DNA from 3 places in the Psychrobacillus sp. NPDC096389 genome. Region 2 is predicted to be linked to each of the others. Evidence: riboswitches for the same ligand, from Rfam matches in the RefSeq annotation. Region 2 holds a riboswitch; each other region holds the start of a gene.
What was found. Region 2 has a riboswitch for thiamine pyrophosphate ahead of ACIQ38_RS15735 (YkoF family thiamine/hydroxymethylpyrimidine-binding protein). Riboswitches for the same ligand answer to the same signal wherever they lie in the genome.
Positions count from the first base shown of each region.

Region 1: it holds a riboswitch for thiamine pyrophosphate, as region 2 does, so the genes downstream of both, thiT (energy-coupled thiamine transporter ThiT) here and ACIQ38_RS15735 (YkoF family thiamine/hydroxymethylpyrimidine-binding protein) in region 2, are expected to answer to the same signal.
Region 3: it holds a riboswitch for thiamine pyrophosphate, as region 2 does, so the genes downstream of both, ACIQ38_RS00910 (acetylornithine deacetylase) here and ACIQ38_RS15735 (YkoF family thiamine/hydroxymethylpyrimidine-binding protein) in region 2, are expected to answer to the same signal.

Region 1 covers NZ_JBIWFB010000009.1:48,493-51,723, reverse strand. Annotated here, with positions in the region: gene ACIQ38_RS18575 (M20 family metallopeptidase) at 12-1,079, opposite strand; TPP riboswitch at 1,186-1,277, shown strand; gene thiT (energy-coupled thiamine transporter ThiT) at 1,341-1,922, shown strand; gene map (type I methionyl aminopeptidase) at 1,970-2,719, shown strand; gene ACIQ38_RS18560 (tryptophan-rich sensory protein) at 2,743-3,231, opposite strand, start outside.
Region 2 covers NZ_JBIWFB010000006.1:160,802-164,032, reverse strand. Annotated here, with positions in the region: gene ACIQ38_RS15740 (2-hydroxyacid dehydrogenase) at 35-1,030, opposite strand; TPP riboswitch at 1,118-1,223, shown strand; gene ACIQ38_RS15735 (YkoF family thiamine/hydroxymethylpyrimidine-binding protein) at 1,305-1,886, shown strand; gene ACIQ38_RS15730 (ECF transporter S component) at 1,891-2,469, shown strand; gene ACIQ38_RS15725 (ABC transporter ATP-binding protein) at 2,462-3,231, shown strand, end outside.
Region 3 covers NZ_JBIWFB010000001.1:186,936-190,166, forward strand. Annotated here, with positions in the region: gene ACIQ38_RS00900 (methylated-DNA--[protein]-cysteine S-methyltransferase) at 152-664, opposite strand; gene ACIQ38_RS00905 (bifunctional transcriptional activator/DNA repair enzyme AdaA) at 648-1,241, opposite strand; TPP riboswitch at 1,423-1,527, shown strand; gene ACIQ38_RS00910 (acetylornithine deacetylase) at 1,626-2,903, shown strand; gene tenA (thiaminase II) at 2,933-3,231, shown strand, end outside.

The sequences.
Region 1 (3,231 bases), on a different contig from region 2:
TCATTTTAGTATCATTCCAAAATAAACGATACTAAAACTTGTTTGAATTGCTCTACAGATGAGATGGAAACATATTCTTTTTCCCCATGCCAATCCGCACCACTCGGTCCAAACTCAATGGCACCAGCTCCTTTTTCCGCATAAAAACGAGTATCAGCAGAGCCGTGTTGCCCAAATAAATTAGTTGGCTGCTTCGTTAAACTAGTTGTTATTTGTTGTAGTTTTTTTACATATTCATTATTTTCTTCTGTCGTTACGGCCGGAGCGGTGGAATGGATGATTACCTCGCTAGTTGGAAAGAGACTGCTAGCTGTATCATTTATTTCCTTAATAATATCTATTGCATGTTGCCCCGGAACAAAGCGAATATCGTAAGATAAAATACATTCGTCTGGTACAACATTGAATCTTTCGCCTGCATGTATTTTTGCCAAGTTTAAAGAAGGATAATCATAAAAGGCATTACTTGCTGTTAAAAAAGAAAGTTTGTGTATTTCTTGATCAAATAGGAATGCTTGCTCAATCGCATTTATCCCTTCCCATGGACGACTCCCATGACTAGATTTCCCTTTTAGGACCACATCTAACTGAACAATTCCTTTTGCTTGTAGTCCAATATGTAAATGGGTAGGTTCACCGCAAATGACAAAATCTCCATGAAAACCTTGATCGACTAGAAATTTCGAGGTGTCTCCAAACGTTTCTTCATCTGTCACAATATGCAACTGTACTTTTTGCCTTAGTTTTTGAGGAACTAATGAGAGCTCATAAAAAGCTTGCATCATAGCGGCTACTCCCGCTTTCATATCGGCAGAACCCCTTCCAAACAGCTTGTCGCCTTCTATAATAGGGATAAATTGTCCAGGATGACCTGGAACAACATCTACATGCCCATTCCATATAATACAATCGTTACCACTGCCTATTTCTGCAACTAGCATGAATTTGGCATCATGTTCATATACTATTGGAGTAATGCCACGTTCTTCGAGCCAAGATTTACAAAATAACAGCGCTTTGTTTGCACCTTCTAAATCATCACTTTTCATGCGAATTAAATCTTGCAATAACTCTATCATCTGAGTAACCCCTCCGTTATCTATTATTTCTATAAGTATACCAATGAAGGAAGAGGGGTTGCATTCCTTATTTTGTTGGGCTACAATGAATTCGAACTAAATAATTCATAACCACAAGGGGCGTCGCTTACGCGGCTGAGATTGTACCCTTCGAACCTGTAAGTTCAAGCTTGCGTAGGGATGTGGATGGAAACTGACAATCGCGCGATGTCTGGGTCTATCCCGGGCGTCGTTTTTTTGTGGGCAAAAAAGGGGAGTACAATGAGAAATCAACGTGTTTTATTATTAGTGGAGATAGCTATATTTGCAGCTTTAGGATATGTATTAGACCTGATTGGGTTTGGCATGCCACAAGGTGGATCAGTTACGTTTGTGCTTGTACCAGTTATTTTAATTGCTTTCAGACGTGGAGTTGTTGCTGGATTAATTACAGGATTTTTAATTGGTTTATTGCAAGTGGCAACAGGCAGTGCTTATTTCGCACCTTTATCATTTATATTTGTTATTTTTCAAGTAGGAATCGATTATTTTATCGCCTTTATGGTAGCAGGATTTGCTGGTTTCTTTAGACCTTCATTTATAAAAGCATTAGAAAACAAAGATACGAAGAAAATGATTACAGCAGTCATTGCTGGTACATTTGTTGCGGCATTTCTCCGTTACTTAGCACATGTAACGTCTGGTATTCTATTTTTTAGCGAATACGCTGGAGATCAAAATCCGATTTTATATTCGGTCATTTATAATTCTACTTATATGATACCAGTATTTTTAGTCGCAGCATTTATTTGTACGGTGTTGTTCGTAAAAGCACCACGCCTTTTACTGCCGAATAGAGTATAAATATGATATGATTATTGTACAGTTAATGGAGAAGGGATCTTATATAGATGATTGTACAAACAAATGAAGAGTTAGAAGCGTTAAAAAAAATCGGCCGAATTGTGGCAGAAGTACGCGATGCGATGCAGGCGGCAACAAAACCTGGTGTCACAACAAAAGAATTAGATGAAATTGCAGGCAAAATGTTCACAGAAACAGGTGCCATTTCAGGACCTAAAGGGGAGTATGATTTCCCAGGCTATACTTGTATAAGTGTAAACGAAGAAGTTGCTCATGGCATTCCTGGGTCACGTGTTATTCAAGAAGGAGACATGGTCAATATCGACGTGTCTGGTTCATATGATGGTTACTTTGCAGATACTGGTATTTCATTTGTTGTGGGAGACGGCTATCCAGAAAAAGAGAAGCTATGTGCAGTAGCGGAAAGTGCCTTCAACCGTGCAATGTTAAAAGTGAAGACAGGTGCTCGCTTAAATCAAATCGGTAAAGCAGTTGCAAGAGAAGCAAAAGACAATGGCCTACATGTTATTATGAATTTAACGGGACATGGAATTGGAAAATCTCTACATGAAGCACCACAGCATGTATTGAATTATTATGATGCATGGGATCCTACGATTTTAAAAGAAGGTATGGTGCTTGCAGTGGAGCCATTTATCTCGGCGAAAGCAGAGCATATTGTGGAGTCTGGAGATGGATGGACGTTCGTCACACCTGACAAATCATTGGTAGCTCAAATCGAACATACAATTGTTGTAACAAAAGAAGGTCCAATTCTTTTAACAAAATTAGATTAAAATAAGTAAAACGCCACCCGAAATTATTCCTTCGGTGGCGTTTTTTTAATGAAAAATATACCTACAACAAGCACACTGCTTAAAAAAATGGATGCAGTTGATATGAGTAACTCGTTAAACAGATGACGGCAGGCGAGTCCTAAAAAAGTCCAGATAAAAACAAGTACTATCGCCCGATCTGCAAAATGATATCTAAAATGGAGAGCGATAGCTGTAGCAATAGTTAAAAGAATAACTGTCCACAGCGACTTTGTAATTCCTAAACCGCTGAATTCATAAAAAGTCAAAAGATAATCCAGATTGATGAAGGTCATAATAAATGCCCAACCAAAATAAATAGAAATAGGTAATCTGCTCATCCAGTTAGGTTGTTTGACTGGATAAGTTGTATAAAGTAAAAATAAAGTCCCAAGTAAAAGAAGCATAGTAATTAGAGCATAATTAAACTGCTCAAAATGCCAAAAAAGAATCCATATACTATGTAAAATAGAAGTAATGACAAAGAGTAAAAC
Region 2 (3,231 bases):
ATCAAATTCTTGTTGATTCCAAACTGCCTACTCATTAAACTACTCGATTTTCCGGTTCTTGTCCTTCTAATACGGCTTCAATAGCTTGGGCATTCAACTGCATCATAGCCATTCGCGTACGAATACTTGCACTTCCTATATGAGGTAGTACTGTTACATTTGGTAAGGTAAGTAATGGATGATCCATTGGCACAGGTTCTACTTCGAACACATCAAGTCCAGCAGCCCAGATTTTATCCGTTGTTAGCGCTTCGTAAAGTGCTTTCTCGTCAATAATTCCACCACGAGCTACGTTAATAATTGCTGCAGTTTCTTTCATCAGCCCTAGCTCGCGTTCCCCAATCAACCCTCTCGTTTCAGGTGTTAATGGAGTTAGTAGAACGACAAAATCCGATTCTTGTAGAAGTGTGTCTAGTTCTACATACGAAAAACCAAATTCTTCTTCCGCCTCAATTTTGCGAGTGCGATTATGGTATAGAACTTTCATGTCAAACCCATTAGCACGTCTTGCTACTGCTTCACCAATGCGTCCCATGCCAACAATTCCAATCGTTGCACCAAAAACATCCATCCCCGTGAGCCCCATTGGCGTCCATGATTTCCACTTTCCATCACGAAGATCACGCTCTGCTTCTGTAACGCGTCGAGCAGTTGCCAAAAGTAATGCAAATGTCAGATCCGCAGTCGTTTCGGTTAGAACTCCTGGTGTATTTGTAACGACGATCCCACGCTCTTTTGCCGCTTCCACATCAATATTATTGTAGCCAACCGCTAAGTTACTAACTACTTTTAAATTTGGCAGACTTTCCATCAGTTCTCTGTCTACTTTATCTGAAAGCATTGTCCAAAGTGCGTGTGCATCTTTTGCTTCTGCTTTTAGTTCCTCATATGTCATTTGAATTTCTTCGCTATGCCACATTTGTACGTCGAATTTTTCTTTTAATGGATTTACTATTTCATCTGGTAATTTTCGAGTTATAAATAATTTTTTCAAACCTTTTACCTCCAAAGATCTTAATAATTTAAGCATGGACGAGTTAGTTAAATTTTTCAACTATATTTACTTTACTATTTTCATAAGGTATACTGGGGGCACATTTAAAAAACTACATACCGTTTTTCGCACTAGGGGTGCCCATTATGGCTGAGATGCGAGCATTTGCTCCGATCCCTTATAACTCGATCAGGATAATACCTGCGTGGGGAAGTGCGGTGACTTTCCGAATTTTTCATATTGGATAAGTGGCTGCATCTTCACGGATGTGGTCTTTTTTTATGAAAATTTATCGGGAGGTTTTTTTATTATGCAATGCGGTTTAAGCCCTATCGTCGGATTTCGTTTTTCGCTACATCCGATGACCAACGATTTTATTTCAGTGATTAAAGGAGCACTTCAGGAAACAGACACGTCGAATGTGTGGATGCATACAGATGATGTGTCGACGGTCATTCGTGGGAAACAAGTGCATGTATTTAATGTTGCAAAAGCATTAACGCTTCACGCTGCTAAAACTGGTGTACATGTTGCTTTATCAGGAACTTTTTCTGCTGGTTGTCCTGGGGATACTGCAGGAGATGCATATTTAGATAAAAGAGATGACGTTGCCAATACGGATACGACCAAGCAATACGTCTCTTCTCAATTTGCTTTATACCCGATGAATAATCCGAATTATATGGATGTCATTTACCGAGAAGTTGATCGCGCTAAAGAGCGTGGAGTTTTCAATGAATCCATGCATTATGCAAGCGGGATTCACGGAGATATTCATGATGTCTTTGCTTTTTATGAGGAGACATTTACACATGCTCGTTCTGAAGAACATAAACATTTAGTCATGACAGTTTCGATGAGTATTAATAGTCCTTCGCATGGAGGTCAATAATATGTTGAAATCTTGGAAGTTAAAAGAGATTGTATTGATGTCTTTATTTGCAGTCGTGTTTGGAATTGTGTATTTATTGTTTGTACATGTCGGCAATATTTGGTCAGGATTTATCGGTCCGATTGCCTATGAATGGATTTTTGGGATTTGGTTTATCGTTTCAATTATTTGTATGTACATTATTCGTAAGCCAGGTGCTGCAGTAGTTTCAGAAACAATTGCTGCTGCCATTGAAGTTTTACTAGGAAATGCAGTTGGACCACGCCTTATACTTTCAGGAGTTATTCAGGGTTTAGGAGCAGAAGCAGTATTTGCAGCGACTCGCTATAAACGATTTGATCTATGGGTATTGATGTTAGCGGGTGTTGGATCTTCTGTATTTAGTTTTGTGTATGGATACTTTTTAGGTGGATTTGCTGTATATAGCACGGGCTATGTAGCGTTAATGCTAGGAATTCGTATAGCAAGTGGTGCGATGATTGCTGGTATAGGAGGAAAAGCAGTGGCAGATGGATTATTAGCAACTGGTTCCCTCCGTGGATATGCGATAGCCCGTTCGAGAAAAGGTGAGGCACGTGCATGACGTTATTCGTTTTGACAAAGTGAGTTTTCGTTATCCAGATGAGGAAAACTGGATATTGGAAGATCTTTCGTTTACCGTGAAGCGCGGCGAACGAGTAGTTATTACTGGTCCAAGTGGGTGCGGAAAAACTACTTTACTCTATTTATGCAATCGATTGTATCCAGATAATTGCGATGGTGTGATGAGTGGCTCGATAAAACTTTTTGGGAAAGATAGCCTATCTTTTATTCCCGGGGAAATAAATCATCGAGTTGCAACCGTTTTTCAAGATCCCGATGCTCAGTTTTGTATGCAAACTGTCGAAGAAGAGCTTGCCTTTACATTGGAAAACTTACATGTGAAGCGAGAGGAAATGGAAAAAAGGATTCGTGAAGTGCTAGACCTCACTAATTTATCAGAGTTTCGATATGCTGTTATCCAAAAACTTTCCGGCGGCCAAAAACAGCAAATTGCTACTGCATGTGCACTTATTATGGAACCGGAAGTTTTGTTATTAGATGAACCACTCTCTCATTTAGACCCATTTACTGCTAAAAAATATGTGGAGTGGTTAGATGAATTACAACAAAAACGCGTGATAACAATAGTTGCTATTGAGCATCGCCTCGATTTATGGGGAGATTTTTTTGAAAGAAGTATTTCATTGAATAAAAAGGAAGTAACTCCTGCTTTTAAAAAAAGGAAAAGCAGTAAACTTTCAAACACATCGTTAGTTGCTAGTAAAGTGCAAACTAAATCTTTTTTGCAAGAAACTACTTTTTC
Region 3 (3,231 bases), on a different contig from region 2:
CTTCACCACCATACTATACGAATTAATTTGCTCGCCAACCATAGAAATACCAGTGTCTAATGTGACATTTTTGTCATACTGAATGGAGAATCAGGCAGTTTCATATTTGGTGAAATATAGGAAAAGGCGTAATGAATGAAACGTTAATTATTTACTTTTCAAGCACTAATAATTGTTCCTTCATGTCTAAGCCACCACGATACCCAGCCAGTTTTCCGCTTTTAGCGATCACTCGGTGACAAGGCACAGTAATTAATACAGGGTTGGCTCCAATAGCGGTTCCGACTGCACGTACAGATTGTGGCTTTTTTATCCGTTCTGCAATATCTGTATATGAAACTGTTTGTCCATATGGAATTTCTTGTAATGCATTCCAAACGGATTGTTGAAAAGCAGTACCATGAAGATCTAGAGAAAATGTAAATTCTTTTCGTCGTCCTTCGATAAAAGCAATTAATTCATCCGCATATGGCTGCATAACTACTTTCTCTTCTAGAAGATGATAATGGGGGAGACGTTTCTTTACCCATACACCGAGTTCCTCGAATGGAGCATTTTGGGAACTGACATAACATAATCCTTTTACCGTTGCCGCAATATATATCTTCCATTGTTTATGATTTAACAATATCCAATAGACAGGATGTTCATTGTTTTTTTTCATTATTCTGTTCCTCCAATACTATTTTTTGATATTGTTTTGGCGTAAAGCCTGTTTTATTTTTGAATAAAGTGATGAAATAGGATGTATTTGAAAATCCAACTTCTAAACCAATTTTCGCAATAGACTTTTCTACATTTTGGAGTTTTTTCATGGCATTAAGGATTCTTATGTGCTGAATATATTCCATAGGAGTTTGCCCGACGATTCGTTTAAAGGTTCGTTGTAAGTGATAGGGACTGCCATGGCACATGTCTGCTAAAATTTCCAATGACAATGGGTTGTGATAATTTGCATTTATATATTGTTTAATTTGGTCGATCCATTCTTCATCCGGTAAACGTATACCACCCGGTTTACAGCGTTTGCAAGGACGAAAACCATTAGCTATTGCTTCTTCCACATCATTAAAAATACGGATATTTTCTTTCTTTGGATCTCTTGATTTACAAGAAGGTCTGCAACAAATACCTGTAGAAGTTACTGCATATATAAAAAGGTCATCGTAGGACTTATCGTTATGTGTAATGGCTTGCCATCTTTCTTCAGTCAATTGGATATCATCTTGATTGTTCTGCATGGAATCACCCCTTTTCTATGTTTAGTATACTCGCATTCATGGCATAATTAGCCTTCTTAAGTATGTAAAAGCAAGAAAACGAAATTTAAATGACTCTAATAGGATAAAAAAGACGTTTAACGAAATATTCTTGTAATTAATTTTATTTATGATACGATTTAGTTGCGTTTATAATTAAATAGATGACTGCTAGGGGAGCCTGTTTTAGGCTGAGACACATCTTGTATGTAAACCCTTTGAACCTGATCTAGTTAATACTAGCGGAGGGAAGCAGCTGGACCCCTACTGTCGTATATTTAGTTTAATTATGTAGAAAACAGCCGCTTTCCGTTTATGGAGAGCGGTTTTTTGTTTTCAAAAATTTAACTAGGAAGGGGAAAAGAAATGGAGAAGGAAATAGAAAATCGAATAAATAAAGCAGTTGATGAGCGTAAAGAAGAATTATTTCAATTACTCGGAAATTTAGTTAGTTTTCCGACAGTTAGTCCCCCAGCTAGAAATACAAGTGAAGTGCAAAACTATATTGCAAACTTTTTAGAGAAACACCAATTGGAGACGGATAGTTGGGATGTGTTTCCGAAAGATCCGAACGTAGTAGGGATAAAAAGAGGAACAGATAGTTTGCATTATCAGAGCTTAATCATAAACGGACATATCGACGTTGCAGAAGTCGGAGATGAAAGCGAGTGGACCGTGCCAGTATTCAAGCTCACCAAAAAAGATGGATATGTATTTGGCAGAGGAACCTCTGACATGAAAGGAGCGGTAGCCGCAACATTGTTTGCTATAAAACTATTAAAAGAGCTAAATATTGAAATAAAAGGAGACCTCCAAATACAGTCTGTTATTGGAGAAGAAGCGGGAGAGGCGGGAACACTGTCTTGTATAGAGAGAGGATACACGGCTGATTTTGCACTAGTAGTAGATGGAAGTAATCGTCAAATTCACGGTCAAGGTGGAGTGATAACAGGGTGGATAACGATTAAAAGTAAAGAAGTTTTCCATGATGCAATGAGGATGAAAATGTTGCATGCAGGAGGGTTGATCCAAGGTGCAAGTGCCATAGAAAAAATGATGAAAATAATTGCAGGCCTTCAAGATTTGGAAAGACATTGGGCGGTGACAAAACAATATCCTGGATTTGCCCCTGGAACAAACACGATTAATCCTGCGGTTATAGAAGGTGGCAGACATGCCGCTTTTATAGCAGATGAATGCAGACTATGGATTACCGTACATTTTTATCCGAATGAAACATATGAATCAGTTACTACAGAAATAGAAGATCATTTAAACCGAGTTGCGATGGCTGATCCTTGGTTAAGGGAAAATCCTCTTCGATATCGCTGGGGTGGAAAATCAATGATTGAAGAACGTGGCGAAATATTTCCTGCATTAAAAATGGATGCGGAACACCCAGCGGTTCAATTACTGGCAGATTGTCATCAGCAAATAGAGAAAAAACCGGTCGAAATTGGAATGTCCAAATCCGTAACTGATGCAGGTTGGCTAGGACAAGCAGGAATACCAACTGTTATTTATGGTCCAGGAAAACTAGAAGAAGCACATTCTGTAGATGAAAAACTAAATATAGAGGAATTACTTTCATTTACTAAAACATTGTTGTTATTTATTTATCAATGGTGTAACACAAAAAAATAAAAAAACTATTATTCTGGGAGGTAAGTCGTATGAATGCTACTAAAAAATTTAGCGATCGATTACTTGAAAATGTAAAACCAATTTGGGATAAAAATCATCAACATCCATTTGTACAGGAGTTAGGAAAAGGAATATTGGCGGAAGAAAAATTTATCCATTATATGAAGCAGGATTATGTCTATCTATTAGACTATTCCAAGTTATTTGCAGTAGGAGTTCAAAAATCACTCGATTTAGAAATGATGACAAACTTTTCGAAAACGCTACATGATACCCTGCATTTCGAAATGGATTTACATCGTGCTTTTGCTGCAGAGTTTGGTATTTC